2 linked regions of the Mumia flava genome follow. The protein of the gene in region 1 binds, or shares a complex with, the protein of each later gene. Links are inferred from orthologs where the notes say so. Each region holds a gene or a part of one and is shown on either strand. Other genes may lie near its edges. The genes, in order: uvrB and CLV56_RS13295.

The links.
Region 2: the proteins of uvrB (region 1) and CLV56_RS13295 are in contact, whole or in part, in a crystal structure (PDB 7EGT), measured with the Thermus thermophilus proteins. The link is inferred for Mumia flava from one-to-one orthologs. Residues at the interface, in WP_096411307.1 of Thermus thermophilus: Glu23, Leu25, Arg26, Asp27, Gly28, Glu29, Arg30, Phe31, Arg55, Glu326, Asp327, Phe328, Glu379, Ser382, Gln383, His398, Gly400, Arg401; in WP_096412145.1 of Thermus thermophilus: His654, Arg656, Phe657, Gln666, Asp668, Glu669, Lys680, Arg681, Leu682, Ser683, Lys685, Tyr686, Ala687.

What each region holds. Positions count from the first base shown.
Region 1 is NZ_PGEZ01000002.1:266,351-274,047, reverse strand. Bases 2,901-5,896 are described here. They hold uvrB (excinuclease ABC subunit UvrB), read left to right. Parts: upstream 2,901-3,342; coding sequence 3,343-5,451; downstream 5,452-5,896. Other genes in these bases: CLV56_RS15465 (hypothetical protein), read right to left, coding at 5,408-5,896; CLV56_RS15475 (hypothetical protein), read left to right, coding at 2,901-3,274. Also shown: CLV56_RS15490 (3-oxoacyl-ACP reductase), read right to left, coding at 1-237; CLV56_RS15485 (acetyl-CoA C-acetyltransferase), read left to right, coding at 418-1,722; CLV56_RS15480 (TetR/AcrR family transcriptional regulator), read right to left, coding at 1,795-2,502; more of CLV56_RS15475, read left to right, coding at 2,642-2,900; more of CLV56_RS15465, read right to left, coding at 5,897-6,499; CLV56_RS15460 (TerC family protein), read left to right, coding at 6,703-7,692. UniProt on the Escherichia coli protein: The UvrABC repair system catalyzes the recognition and processing of DNA lesions. A damage recognition complex composed of 2 UvrA and 2 UvrB subunits scans DNA for abnormalities.
Region 2 is NZ_PGEZ01000001.1:2,853,160-2,861,035, forward strand. The notes cover bases 2,939-6,113. They hold CLV56_RS13295 (UvrD-helicase domain-containing protein), read left to right. Parts: upstream 2,939-3,334; coding sequence 3,335-5,893; downstream 5,894-6,113. Other genes in these bases: CLV56_RS13290 (GntR family transcriptional regulator), read right to left, coding at 2,939-3,212; CLV56_RS21020 (M23 family metallopeptidase), read right to left, coding at 5,925-6,113. Outside these bases: CLV56_RS13275 (ATP-binding protein), read left to right, coding at 1-1,025; CLV56_RS13280 (ABC transporter permease), read right to left, coding at 1,007-1,807; CLV56_RS13285 (daunorubicin resistance protein DrrA family ABC transporter ATP-binding protein), read right to left, coding at 1,804-2,790; more of CLV56_RS13290, read right to left, coding at 2,838-2,938; more of CLV56_RS21020, read right to left, coding at 6,114-7,127; CLV56_RS13305 (hypothetical protein), read left to right, coding at 7,308-7,586; CLV56_RS13310 (alpha/beta fold hydrolase), read right to left, coding at 7,564-7,876. UniProt on the Escherichia coli protein: A helicase with DNA-dependent ATPase activity. Unwinds DNA duplexes with 3'-5' polarity. Translocates on single-stranded DNA with 3'-5' polarity. Initiates unwinding more efficiently from a nicked substrate than double-stranded DNA.

The sequences.
Region 1 (7,697 bases):
CTTGACCCGTTCCTCGTCGGCGACCGCGGTGGTGGTGGCGACGCCGAGCGCGGCGAGGGCCTCGTCGAGGGCGGGGGCGAGCGTGCTCCCCTCGGCCGCGGCGACCAGGACCGTGCCGTCCACGACGGGGGCGCCGGGGGTCCAGCGCTCGAGCCGGGGCGGGTTCGGCAGGCCGAGGTTGTTGACCAAGAACTTCCCGACCGGGGTGTGGGCGAGATCCTGGTAGCGGTCGCTCATGCGTGTGTCCTGCCTCTCGACATACTCTGGGTATCTGGAACTATGCTTCAGCGTAACTTAGAGTTACCGCTGGAGAGAAGAGACGGTGCATCCCGTTTGCTCCGGTCCTGGGCCACGACCCCATGACACCACCCCCGACCACACGCTGCTCCACCGAACGTGCTCCGAAGGAGAATTCCGATGGCTTCCTCGTCCGCCAAGCGCTCCGCCGCGTCCGTACGCCGGGTGGCGGTGATCGGCGGCAACCGCATCCCGTTCGCGCGGTCCAACTCGGCGTACGCCCACGCGTCCAACCAGGACATGCTGACCGCGGCGCTGGACGGCCTCGTCGACCGGTACGGGCTCGCGGGTGAGCGGGTCGGCGAGTTCGCCGCCGGCGCCGTGCTCAAGCACAGCCGCGACTTCAACCTGGCGCGGGAGACCGTCCTCGGCTCGAAGCTCGCGCCCGAGACCCCGGCGTACGACGTGCAGCAGGCCTGCGACACCGGCATCCAGGCGACCGTGCTGGTCGCGAACAAGATCGCCCTCGGCACGATCGACGTCGGCATCGCCGGCGGCTCGGACACCACCTCCGACGCGCCGATCGGGGTCGGGGAGGGCCTGCGCAAGGCGCTGCTCGAGGCGAACCGCGCGAAGACGGTCAAGCAGCGGGTCGCGGCGCTCCTCAAGGTGCGCCCCGGTGACCTGGTGCCCAGCATCCCGCAGAACTCCGAGCCCCGGACCGGCCTGTCGATGGGGGAGAGCCAGGCGCTGACGACCCTGGAGTGGGGGATCGGCCGCGAGGAGCAGGACCAGCTCGCGGTCACGTCGCACCACAACCTCGCCGCTGCGTACGACCGCGGCTTCGAGGACGACCTGATCACGCCGTACCTCGGGCTCGACCGTGACCAGAACCTCCGGGCCGACTCGTCGCTGGAGAAGCTCGCGACGCTCAAGCCGGTCTTCGGCAAGGGCGACGCGGCGACGATGACGGCCGCGAACTCGACCCCGCTGACCGACGGCGCCTCGACCGTCCTGCTCGCGTCGGAGGACTACGCGAAGGCGAAGGGCTGGGAGCCGCTGGCCTACCTGACCGGGTACGAGACCGCCGCGGTCGACTACGTCGACGGCGGGGAGGGGCTGCTGATGGCCCCGGCGTACGCGATGCCGCGCATGCTGGCGCGCGCAGGCCTCACCCTCCAGGACTTCGACTTCTACGAGGTCCACGAGGCGTTCGCGTCGCAGGTGCTCACGACGCTCAAGGCCTGGGAGGACCCGATCTTCTGCAAGGAGCGGCTCGGCCTGGACGCACCGCTCGGTCCGATCGACCGCAGCAGGCTCAACGTGGCGGGCTCGTCGCTCGCCGCGGGCCACCCCTTCGCCGCGACCGGCGGCCGGATCGTCGCGAACCTCGCGAAGCTGCTCGCCGAGAACGGCGGGGGGCGCGGCGTGATCTCCATCTGCGCCGCCGGCGGTCAGGGCGTCACGGCGATCCTGGAGCGCTGAGCCCGGCCGAGGCGGCGGGGGTCGCGGCACGCTGACGTGCCTGCGGTCCCCGCCGTCCCAGGTCCGGTCCGCTCAGGCGCGGTTGCCGACGGCCATCGCGTGCGCGGCGTCGATCGTGTACGACTTCACCAGGTCCCACGACGCCCGGCTGACGGTCGGGACGCCCGGGGCGCCCTCGCTGACCAGCAGCTGGTTGCGCGCGAACTGCAGCGCTCCGAGCGCCTGCGTGTAGGTCATGTTCGCGAGCATGTACGAGTCGGCCGTCCGGAAGTCGCCGGTCTTCTGGCCTGCCTCGATCACGTGCGCGAAGGCGCTCAAGGGTCCGAGCATGCCACGCCCGAGGCGCAGCATCGCACCCTCGGAGACGCTGGCGAGCAGCTCCTGGCCGGGCTTGCTCAGAAGGTCGAGGGCGCAGTCGACGAACGCGGGCTTCTCGTGACCCTCGTCGAGGAACGCCGAGGCCACCGCCTCCAGGCGCTCGTGCGGTGACTTCGACTCGTCGTCCGCCGCGCGCATCGCCTCGGCGATCTCGTCGAGATAGCCGACCAGCGTCAGCGCGAAGAGCTCCTCCTTGCCGGAGAAGTGGCGGTAGATGATCGCCCGGTTGATCCCGACGGCCTGGGCGATGTCCTCGATCTGTGCGTCGCGGACACCGACGGTGTCGAAGAGGTTCCGGGTCGCCCGGATGATGTCGTCCTCGCGTGCGCGGCGACGGGCTGCCGTGGCCCGGGCTCCGCGCAGCGCACGAGGCGCGCTCGTTTCAGCTTGCTGTTCTCCCACGCGTGCGAGTCTAGTTCCGACGGGCCCCGCGTGGGGGGACGGCGGCACTTCGCGCGCCGAAACAACGGCACCGTGCCCGGATCCGGCCCCGTCCGCGCTAGCGTAGGCCTCCCACGGTGTCGAGACAGGAGGCCTCCCGATGATCGTCGCCTCGGCGGTACGGCTGGTCGTCTGTGCTGCGCTCGGAGCCGTGGGGCTGGTCCTGGCTGCCGGTCCTGCTCCCGCGACCAGCTGCGCGGAGCAGACGGTCGGCGAGGGGATGGACGACGTCGACGCGGTCTTCGTGGCGACGGTGACGGGGACCGACGTCGGGGTGGTCACGATGGAGGCCACCGACGTGTACAAGGGCGAGGTCGGCCCGCTGGTCGCGGTCGAGGAGCCCGGAGCGATGCACGCGACCCCGCCGTTCGAGACCGGTCAGCAGTACGTCGTCTTCGCCGACGAGGGCGCCGGCGACGACGTGTTCACCCTCCCGCTGTGCAGCCTGACGGCGCCGGTCGACGACGCCCTGCTCGCCGAGGTGGAGGCGTCCTCGAGCGACTACGCCGCCTACCGCCCGACCGCGACGGCCGCCCCCACGACGTCGCGCCCGGGGCCGACGGTCGAGCCGACGGAGTCCGCCGCGACTCAGCCGGTGGCGGCCACGCCGCCGGCCGCCGGCGACGACTCGGTCGGTGGCTCGGCGTCGATGCTGGCCCTCGCGGGCGCCGTGCTCGCCGTCGGGCTGGTCGCCGCGGTGCCTCTGCTGCGCCGGCGTCGCGCTCGGGCCTGACCCTCCGTACGGCCCCGCCTCCCGTCGGCCCGCGGGAACTGTCACCGCCCCGGCGTAGGCTCGACGCCATGCGTTCGTTGAGCGATCTCCAGCGCCAGGTGGCGCCGTTGCGCGTCGTCTCCGACTACCAGCCCGCCGGCGACCAGCCGCGGGCGATCGAGGCCCTGGCCGAGCGCGTCGAGCGCGGCGACCAGGACACCGTGCTGCTCGGAGCCACGGGCACCGGCAAGACCGCCACGGTCGCCTGGCTGGCCGAGCGCGTGCAGCGCCCGATCCTCGTCCTGCAGCCCAACAAGACGCTCGCCGCACAGTTCGCCAACGAGCTGCGCCAGCTCTTCCCCGACAACGCCGTCGAGTACTTCGTCTCCTACTACGACTACTACCAGCCCGAGGCGTACGTCCCGCAGACGGACACGTACATCGAGAAGGACTCCTCGATCAACGACGAGGTCGAGCGGCTGCGCCACTCCGCGACCTGGAACCTCCTGACCCGCCGCGACGTGATCGTGGTCGCCACGGTCTCCTGCATCTACGGCCTCGGCTCCGCCGAGGAGTACATGAACCGCATGATCCACCTCCAGGTCGGCTCGGAGCTGGACCGGGAGGCCCTGCTCCGCACGCTGGTGACGGCTCAGTACTCCCGCAACGACCTCGCCGCGACCCGCGGGACCTTCCGGGTGCGCGGCGACACCCTCGAGATCTTCCCGGTCTACCAGGAGCTCGCCGTGCGGGTGGAGTTCTTCGGTGACGAGATCGAGCGGTTGATGACGCTGCATCCGCTGACCGGCGAGGTCCTCAGCGACGAGCGCGAGCTGTACGTCGGCGCGGCCACGCACTACACGGTCGGTCCCGAGCGGCTCGAGACCGCCGTGCGCGGGATCGAGACCGAGCTGACGGAGCGGCTCGCCGAGCTGGAGGGCCAGGGCAAGCTGCTGGAGGCGCAGCGCCTGCGGATGCGCACGACGTACGACATCGAGATGATCCGCCAGGTCGGGACCTGCTCCGGGATCGAGAACTACTCGCTCCACATGGACGGCCGCGAGCGCGGCTCCGCACCGAATTGCCTGCTCGACTACTTCCCCGAGGACTTCGTGCTGGTGGTCGACGAGTCGCACGTCACCGTCCCCCAGGTCGGCGGGATGTACGAGGGCGACATGTCCCGCAAGCGGACGCTCGTCGAGCACGGCTTCCGGCTGCCGTCGGCGATGGACAACCGGCCGCTGAAGTGGGAGGAGTTCCTCCAGCGGATCGGCCAGACGGTCTACCTGTCGGCGACGCCGGGGCCGTACGAGATGTCGAAGGTCGACGACGAGCACCCGGTGGTCGAGCAGATCATCCGACCGACCGGGCTGGTCGACCCCGAGGTGATCGTGAAGCCGACGAAGGGCCAGATCGACGACCTGATCGACGCGATCCGCGGCCGCGTCGACAAGAACGAGCGCGTCCTCGTCACCACGCTGACGAAGAAGATGGCCGAGGACCTGACGGACTACCTGCTCGAGGCCGGGATCCGGACCCGCTACCTCCACAGCGAGGTCGACACGCTGCGACGTGTGGAGCTGTTGAGCGAGCTGCGGATGGGGGAGTTCGACGTCCTCGTCGGGATCAACCTGCTCCGTGAGGGCCTCGACCTGCCGGAGGTGAGCCTGGTCGCGATCCTCGATGCCGACAAGGAGGGCTTCCTGCGGTCCGGCCGGTCCCTGATCCAGACCATCGGGCGCGCCGCCCGCAACGTCTCGGGCCAGGTCGTGATGTACGCCGACACGATCACTCCGTCCATGGAGCAGGCGATCGACGAGACCAACCGGCGACGCGAGGCCCAGATGGCGTTCAACACCGAGAACGGCATCAACCCGACGCCGCTGCGCAAGAAGATCGCGGACATCACGGACATGCTCGCGCGCGAGGACGCGGACCTCGAGCAGCTGGTCGGATCGGGGCGGGCACAGTCGCGCGGCAAGTCGCCGGTGCCGCTCGTGGGTGCGTCCGGCGACGGGTCTGCCGTCGACACGTCGTCGATGGCGGCATCCGAGCTCGCCGAGCTGATCCAGCAGCTCAACGCCCAGATGCACGCGGCCGCGGAGGAGCTCCAGTTCGAGGTCGCTGCGCGCCTGCGCGACGAGGTCGGGGACCTCAAGAAGGAGCTGCGTCAGATGCAGGCGGCCGGGGCGGGCTGATCCCGGCCGCGGGGAGCGCGATCCGCACCAGCCGGCGCGATCCGGGCCACTCGGTGGGGGTCCACACGGTGTCGTCGGCGTCGAGGGTGAGATCCTCGGGTCCGGTCGGCAGCAGGCCCCGGTGGCGCGCCCAGTCCTCGAAGGGCCCGACGAGCAGGTCGCCGGGGTTTCCGCGCCCCTGGCTGGTCGACAGCGCCCACCGGCTGCTGGAGATCACGGCCCCCTGCATCCGCGGGACACCGACGTCGCGGAGGTCGTGCGGACGAGCGACACCGTCATGACCGACGACCGGGAGATGCCGGTCGGGGTCCAGCCGGTAGCGCCACAGGCGTTGCGACTGGCCGACCCGGCCGTACTCCCCGCACACGAGCCACCGTCCGTCGGCGTCGTCGGCCAGCGAGAGGAACGACGTGCGCAGGCGGCTGCCGTGATCGCGCCCGACCGCTTCGAGGCGGCCGACCGAGACGAGGACGTGCTCGTAGGCGAGCCGGTCGGCGGCACGCATCGTCCCGCGCGCGACCCGGATCAGGTGGGTCCACGCGAACACGTCGACGCCGTGGCGGGTCGACGCCACGTACAGGTACGGGCCGACCCATGCGAGCCCACCGGCGTGCGTCGCCACCGGGAGCAGTCGCGCGGCCGTGCGGCCGGCGACCGTGACCGGACGTGCGAGCAGCACATGCCCGTAGGCGAGCGAGTCACGGTCCACGACGGAGACCCGCGCGCCGTCGCGGCGGGCGCGGCCCGGCGCGTACCACCCGACGAGCAGGTGGGCGCCGGTCGGTGGCCGAGCCCGGGCCTCGCAGGCGCCGGGCTCGTGCGACCCCGTCACACCCTGGGGATACCAGCCGGGGGTCGTGTCGTCGTGCGGCTCCCAGGCTAGGGTCTCGACGGCTGCCTCGGAGGACGAGGCCACGCGGCGCATCCGCCACACCGCACGGCGTGTGACCTCGTCGAGCGTCACGACCGTGACGTGGCGCTCGGTGATGCGGTCCAGGCGCGGTGGACTGAGGACGATGCGCAGCCCTGGACCCGCGCTGCTGACCACCTCCGGAGCGTACCGCCGGACGCTGTGGCTCGCTCTGGCAGAATGACCGGCGGAGGGGAGTATTCCTTTCGTCGCCCCGTCGTCATCACGACCGGCCGCGCTGCGGTCGCGTCCGGCCGGGTGAGCCGCGGGCCGGGTCGTGCTGCGCGGCGGAAGAGACCTCCGCGTCAGATGGACCGATCCGACCGGAGGAACCTCACCGCATGAACGTCACACCGCTGGAGTGGTGGATCACGATCGGCGTGACCGTCGCCGTCCTGCTCTTCGACGTGATCATCATCGCCCGCCGCCCGCACGAGCCGTCGATGAAGGAGGCCGGGCTCGCGCTCTCGGTCTACATCGGCCTCGCGGTGGCGTTCGGGATCTGGGTGTCGTCCTTCCACGGCGGCCAGTACGGCCTCGAGTTCTTCACCGGCTGGCTGACCGAGTACAGCCTGTCGGTCGACAACCTGTTCATCTTCATCATCATCATGGCGAGCTTCAAGGTGCCAAGGGTGTATCAGCAGGAAGCCTTGATGATCGGCATCATCCTGGCGCTGATCTTCCGCGGGATCTTCATCGCGCTCGGGGCGGCCGCGATCAACCAGTTCAGCTGGATCTTCTACATCTTCGGGCTGTTCCTGGTCTACACGGCCTACGGCCTGGTGAAGAGCTACCGGGCTCATGACGAGGACGATGCCGGCGACAACGCCGTGGTGCGGTTCGCGGAGCGGCACTTCGCCGTCACCGAGGAGTACCACGGCATGAAGATGCTGGTGAACATCGACGGGAAGCGCTTCCTGACGCCGATGTTCCTCGTCATCCTCGCTCTCGGGTCGACCGACCTGCTGTTCGCGCTGGACTCGATCCCGGCGATCTACGGCATCACCCAGGAGCCGTACCTCGTCCTGACCGCGAACATCTTCGCGCTGATGGGCCTGCGGCAGCTGTACTTCCTGCTCGGCGGGCTGCTCCAGCGCCTCGTGTACCTGTCGATCGGGCTCGCGATCATCCTGGCGTTCATCGGGGTCAAGCTGGTCCTGCACGCGCTGCACACGAACGAGCTGCCGTTCATCAACGGCGGCGAGCACGTGGACGTGCCCGAGGTCCCGACCCTGCTCAGTCTCGCGGTCATCATCGTCGTCCTCGGCATCACCGCGGTCGCCAGCCTGTGGAAGACGCGCGACGAGGACCGGCGCCAGACCCTGGGCTGACCGCG
Region 2 (7,876 bases), on another replicon or contig:
CAGGACGACCCCAGCTCGGCGAGGCGGCGTCGGCCTCGATCGCGGCGGCGGTCGGCTCGGGCGACCCGTGGCTGCGTTCGGCGGTGCGCTTCATCGAGCTCAGCTGGTACGACAACGCCGGGGTCGTCAGCGACGACGTCACCGAGCTGCTCGACGCGATCGGCGGATTCCGCGAGGTCGGCGACCGGTGGGGGCAGGCGATGGCGGCCTCGGTCCTGGCCGTGTCGTGCGAGCGGCGTGGCCGCCTCGACGAGGCACGCCGCTGGATCGACGACGCGATCGCGCTCCTCGTCGAGGTCGGGGCCGTCGACGACGTCCTCCAGCTGCGGACCCGTCGCCTCGGGCTCGACCTCGTGGCGGCCGGCCCCGAGGACACCGACCGGCTCCGGGCGGAGCTCGCGACGATCGCAGCCGACGCTCGCCACCAGGGCCGCCCGGACGCTGCGCGGTACGTCGGCGTCGCGGAGGTGGACCTCGAACGACGTCTCGGGGACACGGAGGCCGCCGAGCGCGCGGCTGCCCGGCTGCTCGAGGCGCTCGGCCCGTCCCGGATGCCCGGGGCGCCGCAGGTCCGGGCGATCGCGCTGCTGTCGACCGCCCTGGTCCTGCTGCGTCGCGACCCCGCCGCCGCACGGACTCAGCTGGCCGAGGCCGCCGCCGCAGCCCGGGACGTACGGGACATGCCGGTGGTCGCGATGGTCGGGGTCGGGCACGCCTGGCTGGCCGAGCGGCTCGGCGACGACGTGCTGGCCGCGCGGCGGCTCGGTGCGGCCGACGCGGTCCGAGGCGGGCCCGACGCGGCGAACCGCGATGCGAGCGATCTCGAGCAGCGGCTACGGGCCCGGATGGGGGACGCCGCGTACGACACCGCGTACGGCACGGGTCGGGCGCTGCGGCGGACCGCGGCACTGGCGCTCGCCAGCCCGGTACCCGCGGACGGCCCAGGTGCGGGGCCGGACAGGACCGAGGTCGACGAGGCCGGTGGGGCCGCGGACCCCACCGACGCTCAGGCCTTTCGCCGGTAGGCGCCGACCGCCAGCGGCGCGAACACCGCCATGATCAGAGCCGCACCACCGAGCGAGACCGCGATGTCGGAGACGGCGGCGCCGCCGGTGAAGAGGCCGCGCACGGCATCGGTGAGGCTGCTGAGCGGGTTGACGTTCACGAAGGCCTGGAGCCATCCCGGCAGAGTGTCGGGGTCCACGAACATGCTCGAGCCGAACGTCAGCGGGAACAGGACCAGGAACGCGATCCCCTGCACCGCGCCGGACTGGCGGACGATCATCCCCAGGAACACCGACACCCAGCACAGCGCCCACGCGAACAGCAGGACGAGCAGCATCCCGGCGACCACGGAGGCCGGGTTGGTGTCGGCGCGGAAGCCGATCACGTACCCGAATGCGAGGGTCACGACGATCGACGTGCTGTAGCGGACGCCTTCGGCGAGGACCGCGCCGACCAGGGGAGCGGAGCGTGGGATGGGCAGGGAGCGGAAGCGGTCGAACAGGCCTTCCTTGATGTCGTCGTTCATGTTGACGCCGATGCTCACGGTGCTGAGCAGCACCGTCTGCACCATCAGACCCGGGAGGACGAACTGCAGGTAGTCGTGGGTCGAGCCACTGATCGCGCCGCCGAACAGATAGACGAACACGAGCGTGAACAGGATCGGCTGGAGCGTGACGTCGATCAGCTGCTCGGGCGTGCGCACGATCGTGGAGATCGAGCGGCGGGCCAGCACGAGGCCGTGCCGGACCAGGGGGAGCGGTCGGGGCGCGGTGCGGCCCGGAACGGCGGTGAGGGTGGTCATCGGACCAGCTCCTTGTCGTGGGGTTCGGTCGGTGCTTCCGCGGTGGCGCCGGGCGCGCCGTGGCCGGTGAGGGCGAAGAAGACCTCGTCCAGGTCGGGCAGCGCGAGCCGCAGCTCGGAGACCGCCACGTGGTGCTCGTCGAGGGTGCGGACCACCGTGGGGAGGGTCGCGTCGTCGACGACGGGCACGGCGACGACACCCGTGCCGATCTCCTCCGCGCTCCGGCCCGCGACCCGCTCGAGCGCCTCGGTGACGGCCGGCAGGTCGGACGGGTTCGCCGGCCGGACCTGGAGGGTGCGGCCGCCGACGAGCGACTTGAGCTCGTGCGGGGTGCCCTGCGCGATCACGCGGCCCCGGTCGATCACGGTGATGGCGTCGGCGAGCGCGTCGGCCTCCTCGAGGTACTGCGTGGTGAGGAGCACCGTGGTGCCGGCACGGGTCAGGTCGCGCACGATCTCCCACATGTCCTCGCGCTTGCTCGGGTCGAGCCCGGTGGTGGGTTCGTCGAGATAGATCACCTGTGGACGGCCGACGAGGCTCGCCGCGAGGTCGAGGCGGCGTCGCATGCCGCCCGAGTACGTCCGGGCGCGGCGCCCGGCGGCCTCGGTGAGCCCGAACTGCTCGAGCAGCTCGTCGGCCCTCGCCTGCGCGTCACGGCGGCTCAGGTCCAGCAGCCGGCCGAACAGCACGAGGTTCTCGCGACCCGACAGCTGCTCGTCGACCGATGCGTACTGCCCGGTGAGCCCGATCGAGCGGCGGACCCCGTCCGGGTCCCGGGCGACGTCGTGACCGGCCACCGAGGCGCGGCCGGCGTCGGCGCGCAGCAGGGTGGCCAGGATGCGGACGGCGGTCGTCTTGCCGGCGCCGTTGGGGCCGAGCACCCCGAGCACGGTGCCCTCGGGAACCAGCAGGTCGACGCCGTCGAGAGCAGTGGTGTCGCCGAACCTCTTGACGAGACCTTCGGCTTCGATCGCGTGTGTCATGCCTCCACGGTCGCGACCGGTGCTGTCAAGGTGCTGTCAGCGGCCTGTCAGTCCCACAGGTCGCCGACGAGGCGCTGGGCCTCCGTCCGTCCGAGGCCGAGGCGGCGGACGTCGGCGACGTAGTCCCGTGCGGCCCGTCGCGCAGCCTGCGCGGCGTCGCCCTCGAGGACAGCGCTGCGCACGTAGGTCCCGCGCCGGCCGCGGGTCTCGATCACGGCGTCGGCCTCGAGCGCGCGGTAGGCCTTGGCGACGGTGTTCACGGCCAGCCCCAGCTCGTCGGCGAGCCCACGGACGGTCGGCAGGCGCGACCCGCCGGGGAGGGACCCGGTCGCCACGGCCGCAGCCACCCGGCGGCGGACCTGCTCGTACGGCGGCTCGTCGTCGGTCGGGTCGACGACCAGTCCGGGGATCGACGACGTCACGGTGCCTCCTCGACCACTCGCTCGGAGCACCAGCGTACGGCCCCGGGGTGCCGGAGCCTTCTCCATCGTCCGGCGGTGCGGGGCCCGCGGTGTCGGGCCCCGGTCGTAGGCTGGGACCCACGATGAGCCTTCCGTTCCCCGTGCCCTCCGACCGTGCCTCCGACGCTGCCCGCGACCGTTCGAGAGGAGCCTCGGATCCGGCGGCGCCGTCGCACGCGCGACTCAGCGACGAGGAGATCGAGGCGAAGCGCGCGGCCGAGGCGGAGCGCCTCCTGGCCGGCCTGAACGATCCCCAGCGCGAGGCCGTCACACACACCGGGGGCCCGCTGCTCGTCGTCGCCGGTGCCGGTTCGGGCAAGACCCGGGTGCTCACCCGGCGGATCGCCTGGATGATCTCCCAGTACCGCGTGCACCCCGGCTCGATCCTCGCGATCACCTTCACCAACAAGGCGGCGGCCGAGATGCGCTCGCGGGTCGCCGAGTTCGTGGGCGGACGCTCGAGGCTGATGTGGGTGAGCACGTTCCACTCCGCGTGCGTGCGGATCCTGCGCAAGGAGGCCCAGCGCTTCGGCTACACCTCCACGTTCACGATCTACGACGCAGCCGACTCCAAGCGCCTGATGACGCAGGTGTGCCGGGACTTGGAGCTGGACCCCAAGCGGTTCGCGCCGCGCTCGGTGCTCGCCTGGGTGTCCAACCTCAAGAACGAGCTCGTCGATCACGAGACCGCGGTGGCGAAGGCCGCGAACGACTCCGAGCGGACCTACGCCGCGGCGTACGCGACGTACCAGGAGCGGTTGAAGGCATCGAACTCGATGGACTTCGACGACCTGATCATGACGACGGTCCACCTGCTCCAGGCGTTCCCCGACGTCGCCGACGTGTACCGGCGGCGGTTCCGTCACGTCCTCGTCGACGAGTACCAGGACACCAACCACGCCCAGTACGTCCTGATCCGCGAGCTGTGCAACGAGCCGGACTCCGACCTGCTCGTCGTCGGCGACTCCGACCAGTCGATCTACGCCTTCCGCGGCGCGAACATCCGCAACATCCTCGAGTTCGAGGCCGACTTCCCGTCCGCACGCACGATCCTGCTCGAGCAGAACTACCGCTCCACGCAGCACATCCTCGACGCCGCGAACGCCGTGATCTCCCGCAACGAGGGCCGCAAGAAGAAGAACCTCTGGTCCGCTGCCGGCAAGGGGGAGCTCGTGACCGGCTACGTCGCCGACGACGAGCACGCCGAGGCCCAGTACGTCGCCGACGAGGTCGACCGGCTCACCGACGAGGGTGAGGCGAAGCCCGGCGACGTCGCGGTGTTCTACCGGACGAACGCCCAGTCCCGTGTGTTCGAGGAGGTGTTCATCCGCGTCGGCCTCCCGTACCGCGTCGTCGGGGGCGTGCGCTTCTACGAGCGCAAGGAGATCAAGGACGCGATCGCGTACCTCCGGGTGCTGGTCAACCCCGCGGACTCGGTGTCGCTGCGCCGGATCCTCAACACCCCGAAGCGCGGGATCGGTGACCGCGCGGAGGCCTGCGTGGCGGCGTACGCCGACCGTCAGCGGATCACGTTCTGGGAGGGTCTGCAGCAGGCCGAGGAGGCGCCCGGGATCGCGACGCGCTCCCTGAACCAGGTCCGCGGCTTCGTCGAGGTGGTCTCCGGGCTGCAGGACATGGTCGCCGCGGGAGAGCCCGTCGACGCGGTGCTCGAGGCCACGCTGGCGCGGTCGGGCTACCTCGACGAGCTCGAGCACAGCACCGATCCGCAGGACGAGGCCCGTACGGAGAACCTCGCCGAGCTCGTCGCCGTGGCGCGTGAGTTCGTCTCCGACGCGGCGACGCTCGCGGACCTTCCGGCCTCCGACACCCCCGCTGGTCGAGGCGCGAGCGAGGTCTCGTCTCCCGGTGGTCGAGGCGCGAGCGAGGCCGCGTCTCCCGGTGGTCGAGGCGCGAGCGAGGCCTCGTCTCCCGGTGGTCGAGGCGCGAGCGGAGCGAGCGATCGAGACCCCGCGCCGGTCGAGCCTGCCGAGACCTCCGACGACGTTCTCGAGCCGGGCTCGGTCGCGTCCTTCCTCGAGCGCGTCTCGCTGGTCGCCGACGCCGACTCGATCCCCGACTCCGGCGACGGGATGGTCACGCTGATGACGCTGCACACCGCGAAGGGGCTGGAGTTCCCGGTGGTGTTCCTGACCGGCCTCGAGGAGGCGGTCTTTCCCCACATGCGGTCGCTCGGCGATCCGAAGGAGCTCGAGGAGGAGCGCCGGATCGCGTACGTCGGGCTGACGCGCGCGGAGCAGCGGCTCTATCTCACCCGGGCCCTGGTCCGTTCGGCCTGGGGAGCGCCGTCGCACAATCCGCCGTCCCGCTTCCTTTCCGAGATCCCCACCGACCTGGTCGACTGGAAGCGCACCGAGGCCGACACGACGACCTGGTCGGGCGGGTACGCCCCGCCGTCGCGTCGTTCCGCGCCGATGCGTGCCGCCTCGGCCGACCAGGCCAGCCGGGCGAAGCGTGACGTGCCGAGCCTGAGTCCCGGCGACCGGGTCACGCACGACACCTTCGGCCTCGGCACGGTGGTGGCGTTGGAGGGTGCGGGGGACCGCGCGGTCGCGTCGATCGACTTCGGTTCGGAGGGCGTGAAGCGTCTGCTCCTCCGCTACGCGCCCGTCGACAAGATCTGACGCGACTCGCGGGCCCGCCGCGAGTGACTCGTCAGGGGAAGACGTGGTGCTCGTGCAGCGCCGGCAGGGGGTCGACCGGAGTGTCGGCGGTCGGCCGTACCTCGAGGTGGAGGTGCGGGCCGGTCGTGTTGCCGGTCGAGCCGACCGTCCCGATGGTCTGACCCGGCTCGACGGACTCGCCGACGCTGACCGAGATCGACGACTGGTGGCAGTACCAGATCTCCGTGCCGTCCTCGAGCGTGAGGACGGTCTTGTTGCCGTACGCGCCGTCGTAGCCGGTCTCGGTGATCGTGCCGCGCGCGATCGCGACCAGCGGCGTGCCCGACGGTGCGGCGAAATCGAGCCCCGTGTGGACGGTCGACCACAGCGAGCTGGACTGGCCGAAGCGTGCCGTGAGGCGGTAGCCCGTCAGCGGGATCACCCACTGGTTGCGCTCGATCTGCTCGGAGCGGTGCTCGGCCTTCGCGGCGAGCTGCTCGAGCGACGCCTGCAGCTGCTCCGCCTGGGCCTCGACCTGCTTGTCCAGCATGGCCCGGTCGAAGTCACGGGTGACGTCGGGGTTGTTCGGGTCGTACCGCTTCGACGCCGCGCCGTCCACGCTGGCCGACAGGGCCTGGTAGTCGACCGCCTCGATCACGGGCGGCTTCGCCGAGGACAGGGCGACGGCGCCGACACCGGCGATCACCAGCGCCGCGGCGCCGACCAGCGCCGGGGCGGGGAGCCGTCGGCGGGTGCGGACGCGGGTCGAGCGCGAGCCGGGCGGGACCGGCCGTCGGCTCGAGCGGCTCTCACCGGAACGGCGCTCGGTCACGGTCGTGCGGGGGCCGACGGCGTCGATCTGCGTCGTCGCGTCGGACGGGATCGGGGGGAGCTCGGCGGCCCGCTTGCCGCGGTAGGCGGACGAGCCGGGAGCCGGAGACTGCGCCGGCTCGGTCGGGGTGTCCCGCAGGGCCGCGCGGTACGGGGAGGCGGGGGCCTCGGACCACGACGCGCTCGACCGGGAGGTCCCGCGCTCGGGCGGGGTGGCGCCGGAGGGGCGTACGGAGCCCTGGTCGGCCTCGGACGTGCGCTCCGCACGGGGCTCGTCCTGGGGCTTCCCTGCGCTGCGACGGCCGATCGATCCGGTCTCGTCTGCGGAGGTCGCCGGGCGAGAGAAGCGCTTCCTCGGCTTCTCGGCGCGGCGCTTCGGCGCAGGGCGCGACGTCACGAGCTGGACCTCCGTGGGGGTGGACAACGACTGCCGACCCTAACGGATGCGCCCCCGTTTCCGAAGGAGTGGCATTCCGACAAGGGTGCTGGATGTTGGGCGCGTGGTCAAGGTCCTCGGGAAATCCGCTGGCATGATCGGAAGGGAACGAGAAGATGTGACCTTCACGACAAGTTGGACAAATCAGAGTGACAAGTAGGTAACAACGTGCGCATCGCTCTTCACGGCCCGCTCGATCAGGTGGCAACGTACGCGCGCGCCTCGCGCGACGACGGCCACGAGGTCGTGCTCGTCGGTGCGCTCGAGACCGCCGAGGCGCTCGCTGCGGTGGCCGTCCAGGAGGACGTCGACGTCGTCGCGCTCGCCGGTACGGGCGGGGGCCCGGGCGCCGACGCTGTCAGGGCGGCCCTCGACGCGCTCGGCGCCGAGGACGTCGCCGTGCTCGACCTGAGCACCGACCCGCTCAAGCCGCCACGCGGCGCCTGATCACCTCGGCGGTCCGCTCCGGGTGCGTCCAGACCATCCAGTGACCGGCGTCGACGTCGACCCGGTCGAGCTCGGGCACGCGGCGCGGGAGGTCCTCGTACAGCTCCGGCGACAGGAAGTCGTCGCGGGTCGGCACGACGAGGGTGACCGGCACGTCGGTCGGCTCCGGAGCGAGCCCCCCGAGCTGCCGGAACGCGTTGGCGCGGTAGAGGTTGACGCCGTTCGAGGCGTTGCGCGCCAGATCGGGCCCCCACGGGTCCCCGCCGTACCGGTCGAAGCGCTGGCTGCGC